Regions from separate parts of the Paenibacillus wenxiniae genome, predicted to be linked through region 1. Evidence: predicted binding sites of a transcription regulator. Region 1 holds the regulator's gene; each other region holds the start of a gene.
The links. Region 1 encodes Rex, which represses fermentation and respiration genes when NADH is low (regulators of the CRP and FNR family bind a similar motif). Its sites were predicted from a motif close to TTGTGAAATATTTCACAA; they were not measured.
Positions count from the first base shown of each region.

Region 1 (5,362 bases):
TCACTCCTCCGGTATTCATCAGGATGGCTTGCTCAAAGATAAAAATGTGTATGAAATTATGTCGCCAGAGCAGGTGGGCGCAGGTGAGATGGAATTGGTGCTGACCGCCCGTTCCGGTCGTCATGCCTTTAAAAATGCGATGGCACGACTGGGCTATACTGCCAATGATCCCGAACAATTGGAAACCTGGTTTGCCCGTTTTCTGGAGCTGGCTGACCGTAAAAAAGAAGTGTATGATCATGATCTGTTCTTTTTGCTGAGTGATACCGAGGAACAGGAGCAGATCACCTCGCCATTATACGAGCTGGATCATTTTCAGGTGGTGAGCGGCGGCTTGCAACCAACCGCGACCGTACAGTTGAAAAAGAGCGGTGTCGTGCATACAGGTAGTGCGATTGGCGATGGTCCGGTCGATGCATTATACAGTGCGATTTTCTCACTGACCGGAGTCGAAGCTACACTTAAGCATTACAAAATCAACAGCATTTCCAGCGGTCAGGAAGCGATCGGTCGCGTGCATATTCAGCTTCAATATGAAGGACAATTGTATACAGGACGGGCAATGGATACGGATATTATTAAAGCGAGTGGGCTGGCATTTTTGAATGGCATTAATGCGATACTGCTGGCTACAAGTGAATCGACTGCGACCGTAGATGTCTGAGGTATTCAGAATAGAATAAAGCCAGCGTACAGAGACTAGATCGATGTTGATTCGTATTGTTCGATTGTTCGATTGTTCGATTGTTCGATTGTTCGATTGTTCGATTGTTCGATTGTTCGATTGTTCGATTGTTCGATTGTTCGATTGTTCGATTGTTCGATTGTTCGATCAATGGTCTCGGCGATCTGTATAGATAGTCAAATGATTCGGGCTGGCAATGCGAAATGTCTTGATATCATTGCTGAATGTTTTGATCAGCAATCCAGAATGTGAGCACAGTTCTACACATCACACTACCCAAATGAAAACAACCGACCGAAGCAGCAATCACTTGCTCTCCAGTCGGTTGTTATTTATTCGTTAATTTATTAAATGTAGCTTTTGGCGAATAGCCTCGTTTTACTACTGTAGAGGATTCACCTGCTGACAAATGCCATTTGTCGCTTCCCTCTACTCCACTTCCCCATTCCATCGTTAGGCGCTAATTATGGAGTAAGTGTATTCGGAAGCTCCATCGGGCCGCCTAGCTTCGTACCGTCGCGGAAGTTGTAAAATACATAGTAGTAATGATCGCCTGACTTCGCAAATACCTGCCAGGCGTATTTACCGTTATACGAACCGGGGACCGAGCGTACCACTTCAGCTCCAGGCAAATCCTTTTGCAGCAGTTCGGCTGCCCGTTGCTCGGTAATCGTACCTGCCGTTGGCTCCACATGCACGGCATTCGTACCTGTAGCTGGCGTACCATCGGTATTAAATTTAACCCAGACCATTACATTTTGATTTTGATCGTTGCTGCCCTGAATGACCCAGTAAATCGAAGTATCATTCCACACCGACTTATAGCTATGTGTGACCGATGCTAGCTTCGCATTTTGCTGAGCAATCTCAAGTGCAGCCTGCTCCTGGCTCCACGGCTTTGCCATCACATGAACGTAGAACTGATTCACGCCCAGCACGATCAGTCCGAGGATCGTAATGATGATCGCAATCCATTTGCCTGTTCCCAAATTTCGCAAGACACGCCATCCTTTCTAATCTGTTGCAAGTCAGCGTGTGAGCAAGCCTTCAAAGGCCGACTGCGCTTCGCGACGAATTTTCTCCTCGTCCAGCGTCAGCGATACGCCATCCTTGATTACCTGTTTGCCATCTACCCATACGTGCAGCACATCTTTAGCGCTCGCAGAGTATACGGTGTGAGAAATAAAGTCTGTGAACGGCAGGAAGTGTGGCTGATCGATATTGAGCGATGTAATATCGGCTTTCATGCCCACTTCAAAGCTACCTGTGTTATCGAGAAATACCGATTTGGCACCATATTCTGTACCCATACGCAGCGCTTCTGCGGCTGGAACCGCAGTTGGATCGCCAGATACACCTTTATGAATAAGTGCTGCCAGACGCATTTCTTCGAACATATCGAGGTTATTGTTGCTTGCCGGTCCATCCGTACCAAGCGACACAACTACGCCAGCTTTGAGCAGATCCGGCACACGTGCCACACCGCTTGCCAGTTTAAGATTACTTCCCGGATTATGTGAAACGGTTACTTTGTGCTTCGCCAGCACTTCAATCTCTTCATCGTTCAAATGAACCGCATGCGCAAGCAGTGTTGGACGAGTGAATACGCCGAGCTTTTCCAGATGAGCAACCGGACGCAGACCATAATCGGCTACATTTAGTTCGACTTCAGCAATCGTCTCCGACATATGTGTATGCAGCGGCACATCCAGATCATGCGCTGCCTGTACAAAACGTTCGATGTATTGCGGCGGGCAAGTATACGGTGCATGCGGAGACATCATCGTTGTAATGCGTCCATCTGCTTTGCCATGCCAGTCACGCACAAATTGGGTAGCCTGATTCAATTTCTGTGTCTGTTCTTCTTCAGAGCACAGACCGATCACACCGCGCATCAATACGGCTCTCATCCCGGATTGCTCAACCACTTCAGCTACGCGCTCGGAGCGATCATACATATCGAGGAATGTAGTCGTACCGCCTTTGAGCATTTCCAGTACAGACAGTGCTGTTCCGATGTACACATCGTCACTCGTAAATTTCGCTTCCATCGGCCACATTTTTTCCTGCAACCATACTTGTAATGCCAGATCATCGCCATAGCCGCGCAGCAGTGACATCGCAGCATGTCCATGACTGTTTACAAGTCCGGGAATGAAAAATTGATGACGTCCATCGACAACGACGACATCCTCGTCTACCTGAGGCTCCTCTTCACCAATATACGTGATCAGATCATCTTCAATGACCATATGACCATGCAACACAGGCTTCGGTCCGTTCAGAACGGCAAAAATACCATTTTTAATCATCCATTTACTCGGAGAGTTGTTCATTAATGTCTAATTCCTTTCCGTCTTCAAGATAATAAGCCAGACTAAGCAAATCGGTTGTAAAATCCGCCGTATGCACACGCACATGCGGTGGTGTTCTTAAAATAATCGGTGCAAAATTCAAAATCGCTTCAATCCCTGCATCGACCAGTTGATCAGCAACATGCTGCGCTTCCGTATTAGGAACGGTAATAATACCGACACGGATACTTTTCGCCTGAATCGTCTCTGCCAGATCGCTCATCGGCTTCACAGTTAGCGTATTGATTTTCGTGCCGACTTTCGGCTCGTAGGAATCAAACACCTCGACAATCTTCATCGTCTCCTGCAAATAGGCGTTGTAATTGGAAAGGGCATGACCGAGGTTACCAGCCCCGATCAGCGCCACATTAATCTGCTGATCCAGCTTGAGGATATGACGAATTTTCTCGATCAGATACGATACGTCATAACCGATCCCTTTACGTCCAAAATCGCCAAAATAGGCCAGATCCTTACGAATTTGTGCTGGATTCAGATCCAGCTTTTGCCCCAGCTCCTGAGAGGACACTGTAGGCACCTCGCGAGCATGCAGCTCATTCAGATATCTTAAATAGACAGGTAATCTTCGCACGACGGCTTCAGATATTTTTTCGGATTTCATGCTTGCTCCCCCTCTTGATTTGCAGCTTCCGTCTCCTGTGGCCGGTCACTCAACCATTCGGCAATACGGGGAATCATCTGACGGGTATACATATGCTCCATTTTGGGACCTGGCAGTGAATACAGGAAGTGTCTGCCGTAATAGGACTCAATAACCCGCGTATCATAAATGAGCACGATCCCTCGATCGTTTGCCGTCCGGACCAGTCGACCGAAGCCCTGTTTGAACCGGATCACTGCCTGTGGCACAGATAATTTCATAAATGGATTTTTCTTTTCTCTTTTGAGCCGTTCGCTTTTCGCTTCAACGAGCGGATGGTTAGGCGGCTGGAAAGGTAAGCGGACGATAGCCAGACAGGTTAACGCCTCGCCTGGAATATCCACGCCTTCCCAGAAGCTGCTCGTTCCGAGCAATACCGATGCCGGATGCTCCTGAAAGCGGCGGGTCAGCTTCGTACGACTGCCGCCATCTACTCCCTGACCGAAAACTGCAATCTCACTAGTAGATAATTTCGCCTTCAGCGGCTCATACACCTGCTTGAGCATCCGATAGGACGTAAATAATACGAGCATGCGTCCTCGTGTCGCCTGCGCAGACTCGGCAAGCGACTCCACCAGCATCGATACAAAATGTTCGTCACCAACGCTGCCTTTCAAAGTCGGAAAGTCGCGCGGGATCAGCACTAACGATTGCTCGCGATAATTGAACGGCGATTCCAGCATGACCGTGTTCAGCTTGCCCTGCTGCTCGGCTTCTTTCAGCCCTAGCTGGTCAATCATATACTGGAACGTTTTATCGATCGACAACGTCGCCGATGTCAAAATGATACTTTTCTTTTTATCGAAAAAATGCTCTTTCAGCTGTTCACTCACATCAACCGGTACAGCATACATTTGCAGCGATTTGCTGCGGTAGCTTGCATTCGCTTCATACCAGTATACCGTATCTGTGCTATCCAGCTTCACAAAATGACGCAGATCATCGCGCACGCTGCCGAGATCCTTAAACAGACCCGTCACATCAGTCACCAGACCATCGGTATCGACAATATCGTCAGATTCTTTAATTTTACCCATAATATGCTCACCCTGGCGGATAATCTGGCTGAGTGCGATATGGATACGATTTTCCAGTTCGGTAATATGTGCCCATTCTTCCGGCTTTTTATCCGGTAATAGACGTAGCGTAAATTGCGCTGCTTCTCCTGGTCCAGCATCGCTACGCTGTGGTAAAAGGGCAAACAACAGCTCATTCAGCTTGTCCCAATCTTCCTTCACATCCGCCAGCTCAGGATACAAATTATCGATCGCAATCGCCCATTCCATCGCTCGTTCACTGCCGGATGAACCAAGTTGCTGACGTAGCACAGCAAGCTGTCCATTTTTGCTATCTTTGAACAGACGCAGCAATGGATGAACCAATGTGAAATATTTCATGTGCATACCCAGATGCTTACCAGCCACATCTTCCAGATGATGGGCCTCGTCAATGACAAGTCGTTCGTAACCAGGCAATAGTTGATGCCCTGCCTTAATATCGGTAAACAATTTGGAATGATTCGTAATGACCACATCTGCTGCGCCAGCTTCATGCTTGGCACGGTGGTAGTAGCACTGCTTGAACCACGGACAGGCGCGTCCCAGACAGGAATCGGTATCACTTGCTACCGTTTCCCAGAAGTCGCCGCCACGGTTGCCCATG
Region 1 covers NZ_JBCGUH010000008.1:35,997-41,358, forward strand. The annotation lists gene AAHF22_RS15285 (2-isopropylmalate synthase) at 1-664, shown strand, start outside; gene AAHF22_RS15290 (cell wall elongation regulator TseB-like domain-containing protein) at 1,150-1,683, opposite strand; gene AAHF22_RS15295 (amidohydrolase) at 1,714-3,021, opposite strand; gene AAHF22_RS15300 (redox-sensing transcriptional repressor Rex) at 3,002-3,661, opposite strand; gene dinG (ATP-dependent DNA helicase DinG) at 3,658-5,362, opposite strand, start outside.

Region 2 (5,362 bases), on a different contig from region 1:
AGACTCGCCAACGTCGCAACAAGCCCAAAAAAACCAGCAAGCCCAACAAGCCCAGCAACACCAGCAACACCAGCAACAATCTGTAACGTCAGCCGCTCAGTTACCTCAGCAACCATTCACCTCGGGAACATATTCGATGAATTCGTTGCAGAAGCAATCGTCTATTCACTGGTATCCCGATCCTGAGGACGTACTGGACAATCCAGCCTTATCCTGCTACTTTTTACCGCTGGTGACGTTTACCCATGAGCATCTGCAAAATGGACAGGCTTATCAAATTCATCTGTTCGGCATCGAAGGATTACCCTGTGTGGCGCCGGATCGTTACGGAGAGCCGCATATGTGGGGCTTTGCGTACAATGGTGGTAAATATCGCTGGCTTGGCGATACGGCTGTTTTTGGCGGTATGAATGTGTCTGATGTATATGCGTGGTTATTGAATGATTTTGATCGCAATTGCGAATATTATATGCATGAGCGGATGAGTGCAGCCGATTATGTTGCAGGGGCACAGACGGCGCTTGCCAGCATTGCTAACTTTGATGCTCGTGCCTACGCGCATAGTGTGTACAGCTATATGTACACGCGTGTTCATTATCAACGAACCGGACAATTTCGGCATATGAATGAGCTGACCAGTGATCAGGCAACAGCTACTGGACTTCGTTCAGAACGCTGGCTGCTGGATCGATTGGAAGCACAGCAGTTAGGTAGTTCAGTGTTAGCTGGGCTAACGACAGTAGAGCGTCATCGCTATGCATTGGATACGGCAATGATCGTAGGCGGAGCCGAACGATTTCATTTTATGGATAGCAGTCAGGGTGCGGTAGTGGCGGCACTGAATGCGGAGCGTCAGCATGTGTATTTGCTGCAATAAAGACAGTATAGCTTTTGTCTGTTTTGATCCAGCGTAATGACTGGATGCCAATGCAATAATCGAATACAGTAATCTAAAAAATGCTCGTCCTGTATGCTGAAAAGTACAGTAGGGGATAGAGTTGCTTTAGTGATTATGCTATGATGATGCAGAGGTGAGTGCATTGACGACAGAACAAAATCAACCATCGTCCACTGAGGAAGCAAGTCAGTCCAAAAAGCTGAGTCAGGCGGAAGCCGCTAAGCGTCTGCTAGCACAAAAGAAGCAGAACCAGGGTAAAGGTGCAGGCGGTCTACAATCGACAGGTACGAAAAAAATGACTAGCCAGATGACCAAAAAAGTAAACAATCAACGCAAAAAGATGGGAACTTGATTCTCATTCGAATCTGCGTTTGCCGAATGTCGTATTCGGATAAGCTATACACATAAGCACAGGCAGAACACAAAGACCCTTTGCAGCGCTCACTGGAGCCAAAAGGGTCTTTGTCTTTGTATTCGTCAATCTGTGTCAGCATGGTATGCTTATCGAAGCGGCTATATGTACACAATGAATACGAAAGCGGAGGACGCGATAGGATGAAAAATATACTCGTTACCGGATACCGGGCGCATGAGCTAAATATTTTTAATCAGAAGCATGAAGGCATCCCCTATATCCGGCAAGCGATTCGCAGCAAGCTCGTTCCGCTGCTGGAAGAAGGATTAGAATGGGTAATCACACCAGGACAATACGGTGTCGATCTGTGGGCTTGTGAGGAAGCGATTGAACTTAAAAAGGAATATCCACAGTTGCGGGTATCGATCTTATCGGCATTTGCCAGTCCAGAGGAACGCTGGAGTGAGGATAAGAAAGAGTATTATGAGGGCATTTTGAAGCAGATTGATTTTCACGGTGTGGTGAGTAATCGTCCTTACGAAGGAATCTGGCAGTTTAAAGCGCGCGATGAGTTATTGTTTCGCAAAACGGATGGACTCATTCTTGTGTATGACGAGGATGCGGGTGAAGGAAGCCCACGCTTTTTCAAGCAGGAAGCGCTACGTAGAGGTCAGGAGGAAGGGTATCGTTATATTAGCATCAGTTCGGAGGATATTCAGAGCCTTGCGGATGAACAGCGAATGGAGCAGCAATTGGATGAGCCGGAGCAGGATGGAGGACATGCGGGTGAAGAGTTTGCGGATGCAGATGATATGATGACGAAGGAAGAGCTTGAATGAAAGAGCTTAGTGTAACGTATACTAGATCGGTACGGTCTGGTATTATGCTGAATGCAGTACGGCGGTTCAAGCAATTTGGAAACGATGATTTTCTAGCTGAACGATGAACGATGAACGATGAACGATGAACGATTAACAAATGAATGAAATAACGAGTGAACGAATGAACTAACAAATGAACTAACAAATGAACGAATGAACTAACAACCCAACAACCCAACAACCCAACAACCCAACAACCCAACAACCCAACAACCCAACAACCCAACAACCCAACAACCCAACAACCCAACAACCCAACAACCCAACAACCAATGAACGAACGAATGATTAACTAACGATTAACTAACGAACTAATCCTGAACGAAGTCTTTTCTTTTTCTAAAAACTAACATATGCAAGTAAGATTTATACAAGTGATTAGTTGCTGATGCGTATTCACGAATTGTTCAATTTTAAAATATACAGAGGCAGAGGTGAAAGTGTCCTCTGTCTTTTATTTTCGTTGTTATATGAATTATAAGGGTGAAATAATAACTAAAAGTGGAAAAGTAAGGTGATTTATATCACATCTACGCTCCTTATACAGCAGTATACTAAATACATAAAAGATCCAATTTTAGATATTAAAGATTGTGAAATATATAACGTGATTATGGGATATTTACAGGTGCATCGACACCTTCTATACAGAACAAGCCGCAATGTAAATTAATAACAACACCACTATGAACACAATGGGGGAATTGCAATGACAGCAACACGTGAACGACTCGTCCTGATCGGTAATGGTATGGCTGGAGTAGCAACACTGGAGCAGATCATCAAGCTGGGAGGCAACTATGATATTACAGTTATCGGTAGTGAACCGCATCCGAACTATAATCGCATCATGTTGTCCTACGTACTGGAAGGCAGTCAGACGATTGATGATATCGTACTGAATAGCCGTGAATGGTACGAGGAGAATGGCATCACATTGCATACTGGCGTAACCGTAACGGCAATTGATGCAGACAACCATTGCATCATAACGGATCAGGGGGCACCTATACCTTATGACAAAGTCATTATCGCGACTGGTTCTAGCTCGCTCATCCTACCTATTCCCGGTCATGATAAGCAAGGTGTAGTCGGTTTCCGCGATATCGCGGACTGTCACCAGATGATGGAAGCCGCCGCTACGTATCCAAAAGCAGCGGTCATTGGCGGCGGATTGCTCGGTCTGGAAGCGGCGAAAGGTCTTGTTAGTCTCGGCATGGATGTTACAGTTGTACATTTGATGGACGATCTGATGGAGCGCCAACTCGATGCAGTTGCTGCCGCTATGCTCAAAAAGGAACTCGAATCGCAGGGCATCAAATTCAAAATGGGTGCACAAACTGCCGAACTACAAGGTGGTGAACGCGTAGAACGCCTGCTGTTCAAAGATGGCACGGCATTGGAAGCTGATTTTGTCGTAATGGCAGCCGGTATTCGTCCGAATACAGCCGTAGCTCGTCATAGTGGCATTGAAACGGAACGCGGTATTCTCGTTAACGATTATTTGCAAACGTCGCTGGATGGTGTGTACGCTGTCGGCGAATGTGTACAGCACCGTGGTAACTGTTATGGTCTGGTTGCTCCTTTGTTTGAGCAGGGTATGGTACTGGCGAAGCATATTTGCGGACTCGATCCACAGCCATATGTAGGTTCGACCGTATCGACTAAATTGAAAATCTCGGGTGTCGATGTATTCTCGGCAGGTGTATTTATTGAAAATGAACAGCAATCCGTCATCACCGCTCGCGATGATTGGAAGAAAACGTACAAAAAAATCATTTTACAGGATAACCTCATCGTCGGTGCCGTACTGTTCGGCGATATTAACGATTCGGCGCAATTGCAAAAGTTGATCCGTGACGGTGCACCGATGACCGACGAACTGTACGCTGAGCTGATGGGTACAGGTGGTTGTAGTCATAGCAAGAAAAAAGCATCGGTCGACACGATGGCAGACGACGAAATTGTCTGCGGCTGTAACGGGGTTACCAAGCTCGATATCGTGAGTGCGATTCAAGACAAAGGGCTAACAAGTGTGGATGAGATCAAAGCATGCACCGGTGCAACCCGTTCGTGTGGTGGTTGCAAACCGGTCGTCGAACAGATTTTGCAATTCGTACTTGGGGACGGGGCAACCGTTGCATCGAGTCAGGGCATATGTGCTTGTACAACGCATAGCCGCGACGATATCGTAGCTGCGATTCGCGATAAAGGTTTGAAAACGATCAAAGAAGTGATGAATGTGATGGAATGGAACAACCCAGAAGGTTGCTCGAAATGCCGTCCGGCGATTAACTACTATCTCGGTATGATTCATCCAGTAGACTATCAGGATGAAAAAGAATCGCGCTTTGTGAACGAGCGTATGAACGCCAACATCCAGAAAGATGGTACGTATACGGTTGTACCACGCATGTATGGTGGGGTGACCACGCCGGAAGACTTGAAAAAAATCGCCGATGTATCGGTTAAATATAATGTGAAAGCTGTAAAAATGACAGGCGGACAGCGGATCGACCTGATCGGTGTGCAAAAAGAAGACCTGCCGCTCGTCTGGGCCGAGCTGGATATGCCATCCGGCTATGCGTATGCCAAATCGCTGCGTACCGTCAAAACTTGTGTCGGCTCGCAATTTTGCCGCTTTGGTACACAGGATTCGATGGGCATGGGCGCATCGCTGGAGCAACGTTTTGAACGGCTTGATTTTCCCGCCAAATTCAAAATGGCTGTGAACGGCTGTCCACGTAACTGTGCTGAATCGTGCACAAAAGATATCGGTATCGTCGGTAACGATGGAGGTTGGGAAATTTTTATCGGCGGTAACGGTGGGATTAAAGCTCGCCTGGCGGATTCGTTTTGCAAAGTGAAAACCGATCAGGAGCTGATCGACCTGTGCGGAGCGATTATCCAATACTATCGTGAAACGGGTAAATACCTGGAACGTACATCGGAATGGGTCGAACGCATGGGACTGGAGCAGATCAAGGCAGCCATTCTGGATGATGCCGATCACCGCAAGCAATTGATCGAACGTGTGACGATCGCACTCGCTCAAGTCGAAGACCCGTGGCAAAAAGTGCTGCATGATGAACCGACACGAACTGCGCTGTTCGGTACGAAGACGACCCTATAAACGAAAAGGAGGCTGAATGCTATGAATGCAACGCAAACATTTTACAAAGCAGGCATGCTGGACGAATTTCTAAGTCGCATCGGACGTGTACTGAT
Region 2 covers NZ_JBCGUH010000006.1:27,640-33,001, forward strand. The annotation lists gene AAHF22_RS12530 (hypothetical protein) at 1-877, shown strand, start outside; gene AAHF22_RS12535 (hypothetical protein) at 1,032-1,250, shown strand; gene AAHF22_RS12540 (SLOG family protein) at 1,454-2,092, shown strand; gene nirB (nitrite reductase large subunit NirB) at 2,844-5,267, shown strand; gene nirD (nitrite reductase small subunit NirD) at 5,289-5,362, shown strand, end outside.
Region 2: nirB (nitrite reductase large subunit NirB) is a predicted target of Rex. The motif match lies at 2,726-2,743, and genes of this name have one in related genera.

Region 3 (5,362 bases), on a different contig from region 1:
ATATGCTGTGTTTACTGGACTCGGTACAGGAGGTACCGTAGCGGCAGAGATGTTTATTTTTGGCGAGCCTGTACAATGGACGAAGATTGCACTTATTTTATTACTGCTCGCAGGCGTGATTGGTTTGAAGCTTGTTACAGATAAAGAGCAGGGGACGGAAGCAAAGGCAGGTGAAGCATCATGTACTGGTTGAGTCTTGTAATTGCTGGCGCTTTTGAAGTGTTCGGTGTGATCTCGATGAATCGAATTATTCGGCAGCGTTCGTTGATAAATGTGCTGATGATGATCATTGCGTTTGTAGGTAGCTTTTCATTTTTGACGATAGCTATGAATGGAATTTCGATGGGAACTGCTTATGCGGTATGGACAGGAATCGGGACAGTCGGTGGCGCACTTGTCGGCATGCTCATGTATAATGAAGCAAGAAGCGGATTGCGCATCCTGTTCATCGCGATGATTATTACGTCCGCAGTTGGCTTAAAGCTGATTGCCTGACGATCAGTCTGCTCGTTTCCATACGAACAGTAGCATCGCTGACGTGACGCCAATCCGGCAATGACTTTCGAATGTTGAAGGAGTAGTTGGCATGATTACGACAGTTACACTCAATACGGCACTTGATGTTATTTATCAGGTGCCTTCCCTACGTCCTAATACCGTTCATCGGATTGAGGATGCGATCACGCTGCCGGGTGGCAAAGGTGTTAATGCAGCGCGCATCATCCAACAGCTAGGCGAGCCGGTAACGGCTGCCGGGCTAATCGCCGGACATAATGGGCGCAAACTCGTCTCGCTATTGCGACAGGAGCAAGTAGGTTGCCGATTTACCGAAGCGGATGGGGAGACACGGCTGGCAATTACGATCCTTGAGGAAAGTCGCCGTACCCAGACCGAACTGATTGAGCAAGGAGCCGCTGTTACCGCTGCCCAGCTCGATATGCTGGAACAAACGGTAGCTGAGTTAGCTGCATGTTCAAGCTGGGTACTGTTCTCCGGCAGTCTGCCGCAGCATTGTCCACCAGATGTGTATGTACGTCTGATCGAGATCGCTCGTCGCAATGGAGCAGGCACCGCACTCGATAGTAGTGGTGAAGCGCTGATGCACGGGATGAAGGCAGCGCCGTATATGGTAAAGCCGAATGAACAGGAAGCATGTGAATGGGCAGGCATCGCGCCGGACAGTAGTGATCGGCAGGAACGATTGCATCAGGCGTTAACCGCTATGATGGATCATGGGATCGAGTTGCCGGTGATTTCGCTTGGAGCGGAAGGCGCGATTGCGGCTGAACGTTCAACCGGTTCCTTTTATCGGATACGAGTGCCGCGTGTGTCTGTTCGCAGTGCACTCGGTAGTGGGGATGCGATGATGGCGGGTATGATCGTTTCAGCCAGTCGCGGTGGTTCTACACGCGCAATGTTGCGGCTTGGCGCGGCATGTGGCAGTGCCTGTGCATTACAACCTGCCGCTGGATGGATCGACGCGGATGATGTGATGCACATCGGTAACGAGATCCAGATTGAACAATCCCCTGTAGCTTAAGGCTCAGGGGATTGTTGTCGTTGTTCGTGCTGCAAAGCGTACATCCATAAATATCTCACCGGTTTGCTGATCGCTAACGACAAAATTAATTTCCTGCGGGACCAGTTCCTTTAGCGCATACTGTCTTGCCCAATCGAGCGAGGGAAATTCCCTCATCCGATCACATGATCTGACGATGATCTTTGGCAGTAGTTCCCTGTAGTGGCTCAAGGTACAAACCTCCTTTATTACTCCATTAGACTATTTTTATCATTTTGAATCCGCTTACAAATAATTTTGTATATATTTGTATGTTTATTTATATCATTATACTGAATTCGATGCTTGGCTTACTTTTGATGTGGCTTGAGTGCCTTTTTGATGTTGCTCTGTTGCCTTTTTTGCTTACATAGGTTCACGTATTATAGTGTAGTTGGCGCGGTATCTACTCAGGCAACGACTGAATAAACATAGAAAAGCGCTCAATGCACATATTGTCACAAGCGAGCGCTTTTTAATCACACCGATAACTTTTGTCTATGCAAAACGACTCTTAAAGCAGGTCATACTATACGATTCGATTACGCATGCTGATGAAGCTGACCAGCATACTGCCGCAGATCGTTCACATCGTGGCGCAAGTAATCATGCAGCATATTGCCCCATTGCTCATAAAGCGAACCCGGCGCAGTCTTAGCGAGCCACGCGCTCATTTTATCGGTCCAGACAAGCAGATAATGCTCAATAAAATCAAGCTGTGCCTGAATAACCGCCATCTGTTCTAGCGGACGCTCCTCACTCTCAGCGAGACGTTCCGCAAGCAAAGACATGAATTCCAGCTCAATCCCGATATGATCGTCCGACTCATGTTCCATCTTTTTAAAAGCAATCCCGGCACGCGCATAGACCGAGTTCAGTATCGCCTCATATCCGCATCGTTCCTGCGTGCTGCACACATAATGAGCAGCACGCAGATGATTCTCGCTGTGATCCTCATCCAGGAGGCGCTCATACGCTTCAGCGTGCCCGGCAGCAGACTGAATAATTGTGGCGAGCGGAGTCTGCTCCAGTTCAGACAGCAGGGAATACGAACGAGCATGCAGCTGCCCAATACGTCCAGCGTCGCGTCGCCATTCAATCAATTTGGACAGGGTGGGCTTGCGCTGTAACATTTCACTTAATAAACGATATGTGATTACCCGACTGTACAACCAATCGATGCTCATTTTCACTTCCGTATTCACTGCCATCTGAAATACACTCCTTGTGATTTTATTCACTACTATAATGCTGGTCGTGCGTTATGATTATAATTAGCTCGATAAATTATACTTATCATACTGCTCCATCCAACTTTATTTCGTAGTTATGTTTTTGCTTAACTATATTGTAACCGATATCACAAGCGATAGGGGCGTTTTGCTCATACGTTCATAAAATGGTCATAATACCCGGCAGATGGCTTAATTGCCGGGCATTTCTTTTAAAATATACATACGTCTTGCTTGTTCATACGCTTCTGGATCGTTCATATTGTACAGACACCAGGGTGTGATATCGTAGGATTCGGGGAACTCACCTTCACGGCGTGGAAGTTGTCCTTCCAGCGGTACATCTACCAGATTATGCTCATCCACCCACTCCATCACTTTGAGCTGTTTATGTTCTAATGCCTCTCGAAGTGACGGCAACACTGTACGATGATAGACTGCATACAGTGGATGCATACGTTCCCCATACGAAGGTATGATCGCCTGCCCGAGCGGAATCCCGACTCCATCTCCCGCAGCTTCAATAGCCATTTTCAGTAAATTCCGCATTAAATCTACACTGGTAAAGGGCATATCACATGCTGCAACGAGATACCAATCTGCTTCGATCTGCTTCATTCCGGCATATATGCCTGCCAGCGGTCCGTATCCCGGGTACTCATCAGCCGCTACTGGCAAATGTAGAAACCGATAGTCATCTTCATTCGCTGCCGCCAGACAGACGTCAGGTGTGCATTGCAGTAATGTATCGGCTACACGCTGAATGACCGGTTTGCCACCGATATCCAGCATCGCTTTATCCCTCCCCATCCGGCTAGACTGTCCGCCAGCTAGCAAAATACCTGCCACCTTGTGATTCATATTCGTTCCTCCTATTGGGATATGCTGCTCATACCCTATCGGTCATGTTGTATGTACACTTCTCTACCTACACTCTGTATCCATTTCTATCACTCGATTGCATTTATCTGTTGATATTTTTATACATCAAAGGGGGATGGCTTATTGAGTTGACGGCATTACGATACTTGCCTACTATCATATAGGCTTATTTTTATAGCTTCAAGTGTACCTCTTTGTAGAAGGTGCAATCATCGTGCAATTATACATGTATGTGTATATACATATATAGGTGGGGAGTGGGATTCATCGTGCACGTATACAACATCATTTGTTCTGAATGAGTTATTGACCTAAATTACGTATTAGTCTGAATCGCTTAATGATCAGAAATTTAATATTGACATGCCCACGATCACAGTACCACGCTATTTCACCATTACTCTAATCCATAGTTAGGTGCATTTGGTTCAAAATGGTTTGTATCCCCTTTCAACAAATGATAAAGTGAACTAAATGTTGCCTTGAAAGGATTGTCGTATCTTGAATTCCCAACCTTCTAAATCTCCTTTTCTTACCCTTCGCTGGTATACGTTCTTTATTTATGGAACGATGGTCATCTTCACCAGCTTCTTTCAGCTGTATTTGCAAGATATCGGCATGAGCCAGAGCGAGATTGGCGCACTGATGGCGATTGGACCATTTGTGTCTTTGTTTGCGAATCCATTCTGGGGTTATCTCGGCGATCGGATGCAAAATATACGTTTTGTGCTGCTTGCGATGATGATCGGCACACTTGTACTTGTGCAAATTGTCTTTAATGTAGAAAATTATACGTTGATTTATATCGTCATGACGTGCTTTTTCTTTTTTCAAACACCGATGTTTGCGCAGTCCAGTACGTTAATTCTGAACTATATTGACGGAACACCGTACAAATTTGGCGGTTTCCGGTTATATGGGTCACTGGGATGGGCGTTGACCGCCGTCGTTGCTGGTCCTGTCATTGATCAGCTAGGTGTACCACGGATCGGAATTGTATTTACTGCACTACTGATGGTCGCTATTTTGCTGATGATCGTATTACCACCTCAGGAACGTATCGCAGGCGGTGCGGCTCCGATCAATTGGAAAACATTAAAGCAGATCGGCAGCAATTTGTATTTTATCGGATTTATTATACTCGGTGTGCTGGTCGCGATTCCAAATATGATGAACAGTACCTTTCTGTCCTTATATGTGATTGAACTCGGTGGATCGAAAAGTATGGTAGGATGGGCGGTATTTGCTTCGTCGATTTTTGAAGCGGTATTGTTCCTGTTATTCGATCGCTTTCTCCGTAAAAAGGTCTCGTTTATGATCGGGTGGCTGGCGCTGGTAAGCTTATTGTTCACTTTCCGCTGGTTGCTGATGGCCGAAGCGGTGAGTCCGATGCAAGTTATTTTCATTCAATTGCTGCATGCGGTGACGTTTGGCGGTTACTTTTATGTCGGTACGCAGCTGACGATGATGTTTGTACCCAATGCGTTTCGTAGCACGGGGCAGGCACTTTATACGATGACATGGAGCGGCGTATCTGGCGTGATCGCTGGATTTCTCGGTGGATGGCTGTTTCAAAATTTCGGATCAGAGCAGATGTATCTAGCTGGCGTGGCGTTGTCGCTGGCTGGATCGATTGGGTTTGGATTGATGTGGCTGAATGTTAGGAGAACGGGGTATCAGTTGCCTGATG
Region 3 covers NZ_JBCGUH010000005.1:73,930-79,291, forward strand. The annotation lists gene AAHF22_RS11100 (DMT family transporter) at 1-193, shown strand, start outside; gene AAHF22_RS11105 (DMT family transporter) at 181-495, shown strand; gene AAHF22_RS11110 (1-phosphofructokinase family hexose kinase) at 587-1,540, shown strand; gene AAHF22_RS11115 (hypothetical protein) at 1,544-1,750, opposite strand; gene AAHF22_RS11120 (TorD/DmsD family molecular chaperone) at 2,101-2,769, opposite strand; gene mobA (molybdenum cofactor guanylyltransferase) at 2,983-3,651, opposite strand; gene AAHF22_RS11130 (MFS transporter) at 4,171-5,362, shown strand, end outside.
Region 3: AAHF22_RS11120 (TorD/DmsD family molecular chaperone) is a predicted target of Rex. The motif match lies at 2,784-2,801, and genes of this name have one in related genera.

Region 4 (5,362 bases), 190 kb from region 1:
CTGCTCCAGATGAACTAGTGTACTTGAGCAACTTTGAGGGTGGAGAAGTGTTCCGCAGTGGCTGCACGTACCGTCGCGGTCATGGCAAAATCTTCTACTTCCGTCCAGGTCATGAAACGTATCCGACCTACCATAATGAAGATATTATGCACATCATTGCTAACGCTGTACGCTGGGCGTATCCAGCTACCAATGCGCGTCCACAATTTGGTCGTACCGAGCCGCAACGTGCGATTGCAGCACGTCATCTGACCATCTAATACGATTAGCGTAGATGAACGATCGACAAGCTAGCGTTTGTGCTCGGATCATCGTAGTGAACTCGAAATGAGCTAGCGGTACAGGCAAAATGATGTACGGATATAGACCAGTATAGAAGAAGGCTGTTACCTTGTTGCATAATGAAATAATATGCAGCAAGCCCCTGTTAATCATACTGAAAGTAACCGTTCATACGGTATCGATTGCCGGTAAGCCTACCTTTTATGTGTTGCCATGAGCTGCATAATCATTGTATGGCGTGTTCGAAATGCGTCTGCCGGGTAATATAGCGGCAGACGCATTTTTGCGTGGAAGTCATCAGTTATCGTCGCCACAAATCCACTCTGTCCATTGTATTCGCGATCATTCGTTACGAATATAATTTTGCCTGATATAGCATAATAGGCATCGGGAAGCGAGTCTGTACAATTGATGTCTGCACAGTGTCTGCCAGGTCATAGGTTGGGTATAGGTGAAACGTATAAGAGAGGTCTACTTCATCAAAGCAAAGGAGCGATGCAGATGGTTCATCATAGACCACATGTTGAACAGAACGCGCAGCAAGCAGCACAGTCTCAGCATTCCAACGAGCAATCTTTTCATATCGGTCATGTGCCGCTGCCGCCGGAGCTGGTGGAAGCTTGTATGCGACGTGTAGAAGGCAAGCAACTGGAAGGCTTTTTAGCTGGATTTGGAAAATGGCCGGGCGATATTATGCTTGTAGGCGAAGCACCTGGTGGCAATGAAATTGTGCAGGGCCGCCCCTTTTGCGGACAGGCAGGTAAAGTGCTGGATGAATATTTACAAATTGCAGGGTTAACGCGTGATGATCTGTATATGACCAGTTCAGTGCGTAGCCGCCCGTATCGGGATCGTCCTGTCAAAGGTCATCCAGAGCGTATGAGTCGTTCGAATCGCACGCCGACCGCCAGTGAAATTTTTGCCCATGCGCCCATTCTGGATTATGAATTATCGGTGGTGAAGCCGCGTCTATTACTCACCGTCGGTAATATTGGGCTACAGCGTTTACTTGGTAGTGGCGTGCGTGTATCCGATATTCATGGACAGCCAAGACAGAGTACGATTCAGCATGTGGATCAAGATCATCCAGAGCGCGGTTATATCGAAGGAACAGAATCGTATTGGATTTTCCCGTTATATCATCCAGCTGCAATATTATATAATCGTTCGCTGGAGTCTGTCATTGAGCAGGATTTACAGCGATTGCGTGATTTTTTGCAAGAAGAAGTATGGATATCGGGTTAAATACAATAGAACAATACGTTTGAGCGATTTTAAATTCAACTATTTGTGAGATCGCTCGAATACAGGAACTAGCGCGAACGGAGCAACCGGCAAACACGGATTTTGCAGCGGCGGTAACTTGTTCACTGGAATGAGTCTCTATGAGCATTCCAGAATTGACACAGTCGAACGGCAATCACAGCTTTCAAATATAAGCAAGAGCAAACTATTATTATAGTGGATGATTTTTCATAAGGAATCTTACAAAACCGCGTAACGAAGCGCACAAATTGGGATGTTTTCGTTTTCTTATGATAGGAAATATGGTAAGATATTTGTGCTAACTTATTGTAAGTTAAAGTCTGTGAATAATGAGTTTAATTATTATCCATATGTGATTTGGCAATGGACCAGTAAAGAGGTGAAATGATGGAACAGCATCAATTGGGATTGTGTCCGCGCTTTGAGACAGCCTTTTCGTTCCTGGGTAAACGCTGGAACGGCCTCATCATTCAATCCTTGATGAGCGGACCGAAACGGTTCAAAGACATATCGAACCTCATTCCGATGATGAGCGATAAAATGCTCTCAGAGCGTATGAAAGATCTGGAAGCTAGCGGCATACTGGTACGACAGGTATACCCGGAAACTCCAGTCCGGATTGAGTACGAATTGACAGAAAAAGGTCGCGCCCTTAAGCCGGTCATGGAGCAAATTCAGAGCTGGGCAGAGCACTGGGTAGACTAATGTATACATGCTGTCTGCAAGGCGGCGGTATCGCAACATAAAAAAGCTTTCCCCGGGACCACTCCGGTGGAAAGCTTTTTTCGCATAGTCAGCAGTACATTCACGTATATCCGGTGCAAGGGGAGGAGGGGAGTCGATTAGATCCGACAGATTTCTTTTGGACACAGCTCGCAATGACAAACTTCTTGCAGCGCCTCCAGATCATGAACAATAATCATACCGTGCTCATACTCGATCGTTTCTTTTTTACGCAGGTCGCTAAGCATACGGTTGACGCTCTCGCGTGTAGCGCCGATCATATTCGACAGATCGGTATGGGTGATCTTTTTGTTAATTAGAATCGAGCCATCTTCATTATGAGGTTCACCGTAGGTGTTGCTCAGACGAATCAATGTCGAACAGAGTGCACCCGGTTTACCGTACAGCATCAGGTCACGCACTTTCGTTTGCGTCAGACGATGATGTGTGCCCATCCATTTCATAAAATCAATCGCAAAGTCACAGTGCTGGCAAATGATCAGCTCCAGATCTTTATGATCGATCACCGATACCTCCGTATCTTCCAGTGCCTCAGCCGTGAAACCGAGTCGTGTGCCTGAGAACAGATCCGCCTGACCGATAATATCGCCAGCTTGATACATGTACAAAATGAGTTCTTTGCCTTCATCTGTCGATTTGGTTAATTTAACCCGTCCATTTTTAATGTAAAAAAGCTTATCCGAGATATCGCCTTCCCAAAATAGATGCGATCCTGCTGCTATACTGCGATCTGTCGCATAAGCAAGCATGCGCTCCAGATTGGCAGGCGAGAAGCTACTGGTGTTGCTATTTTCCAACTGCTTCGTCAATTCCATTGGTTTGTTCATCATTGTTCCTCTCCTTTATGTCCCCATTATACGTGAAAATAACCAGATTGCATTAAATTAAAGGAAAAATTGGTAAAATTAATTGATATATGTCACTTCATCTCTATATGTTATCGGTAAGAGGAAAAGAAACTTTAAATTTTAATAGTTTGTGATTATTTTCACTTATAGTATAACGCGATATGATTCAAAATGCAAAAGCAAAAAACAGGAAAAGAAAATTTTTAAAAATTAAAATTGATTGTGAAAAATATCACATTATGATTTTTGTCTCTATGCTATGATCAGTGCGTAGACAAGAGCAACACACATTCTGAGGAGGATGAGAGAAATGGCTGTTAAAAATGATGCTGCCCGTACTGTAGAGTTGACTGCACAGGAAGAGATTCAAAAGCAGATCGATAAAGCGAACAAAGCTTACTCCGCATTTATGAAAATGGATCAAGAACAGATCGATCGTATCGTACAGGCGATGGCGCTTGCCGGACTCGACAAGCATATGCACCTTGCTAAAATGGCAGTAGAAGAAACTGGCCGCGGTGTATATGAAGATAAGATTACGAAAAACATTTTCGCGACCGAATATATTTACCATAGCATCAAAAATGAAAAAACGGTTGGTGTCATCGAGGATAACGCGTATGACAACTTCCAAAAAATTGCGGAGCCGGTCGGCATCATTATGGGGATTACACCAGTCACGAATCCGACTTCCACCACGATGTTCAAAGCATTAATCGCGATCAAAACACGTAACCCGATCATCTTCGGTTTTCATCCATCTGCACAACAATGTAGCCGCGAAGCTGCGAAAACATTGCTGGAAGCAGCGGTGAAGCATGGTGCACCAGCCGATTGTATCCAGTGGATCGAAAATCCATCGATGGATAAAACGAATGCGCTAATGAATCATCCTGATGTAGCGCTCATTCTAGCTACCGGTGGTGGGGCGATGGTCAAAGCAGCGTATAGCTGTGGTAAACCAGCACTTGGCGTAGGTCCTGGTAACGTACCTGCTTTTATCGAAAAAAGCGCGGATTTGAAACAGGCGGTTACTGATCTGATTCTATCTAAATCGTTTGATAATGGGATGATCTGTGCATCCGAGCAGGCGGTTGTTATCGAAGAACCTGTATTCGATCAAGTGAAAAAGCTGATGATCGATAATGGCTGCTATTTCCTCAATAAAGAAGAAGTGGCTAAGCTGACCGCTGGCGCCATGAATGTGGACAAATGTGCAGTCAATCCGGCGATTGTCGGACAACCTGCGACCAAAATTGCGGAAATGAGCGGAATTACCGTACCGGCAGATACGAAAATTCTCGTTGCTGAGCTGGAAGGCGTGGGCACCAAATATCCATTGTCTGCTGAAAAGCTAAGCCCGGTACTTGCTTGTTATAAAGTTAAAAATGCCGATCAAGGGATCGAACGCGCTGCGCAAATCGTTGAATTTGGCGGCATGGGACACTCTTCGGCCATTCACTCGAATAATGAAGAAGTCATTCAAAAATTCGCAGATCGTCTGCAAACCGGACGGATTATCGTTAATTCGCCATCGACACATGGCGCAATCGGAGACATTTACAATACGAATCTGCCATCGCTGACACTTGGCTGCGGATCGTATGGACGCAACTCCACTTCGTCGAACGTCACTGCTGTCAATCTGATCAACATTAAAAGGGTGGCTCGCCGTACCGTGAATATGCAATGGTTCAAAATCCCATCGAAAGTATACTTTGAAAAAGGCTCGACCCAATACCTTGCCAAAATGCCAGACATTAGCCGCGTTGCGATCGTAACTGATCCGATGATGGTACAACTCGGTTATGTGGAAAAAGTAGAACATTATCTGCGTCAACGTCAAACGCCGGTAGCGATCGAAGTATTCTCCGAAGTCGAACCCGATCCATCGACGGCAACCGTAGAACGCGGTCGTCAAATGATGGAACGCTTCCAGCCTGACTGCATTATCGCACTCGGTGGCGGTTCGCCAATGGATGCTGCCAAAGGCATGTGGCTGTTTTACGAATATCCAGATGTGAGCTTTGACAATCTGAAACAGAAATTTATGGATATCCGCAAACGGATTTACAAATACCCACATCTCGGTCAAAAAGCACAATTCGTCGCCATCCCAACCACATCGGGTACAGGTTCGGAAGTAACATCGTTCGCTGTTATTACGGACAAAGAAAAAGGCAATACCAAATACCCACTGGCTGACTATGAGCTGACTCCAG
Region 4 covers NZ_JBCGUH010000008.1:222,061-227,422, reverse strand. The annotation lists gene AAHF22_RS16110 (ThuA domain-containing protein) at 1-260, shown strand, start outside; gene AAHF22_RS16105 (uracil-DNA glycosylase) at 784-1,527, shown strand; gene AAHF22_RS16100 (winged helix-turn-helix transcriptional regulator) at 1,936-2,253, shown strand; gene AAHF22_RS16095 (Crp/Fnr family transcriptional regulator) at 2,391-3,122, opposite strand; gene adhE (bifunctional acetaldehyde-CoA/alcohol dehydrogenase) at 3,451-5,362, shown strand, end outside.
Region 4: adhE (bifunctional acetaldehyde-CoA/alcohol dehydrogenase) is a predicted target of Rex. The motif match lies at 3,361-3,378, and genes of this name have one in related genera.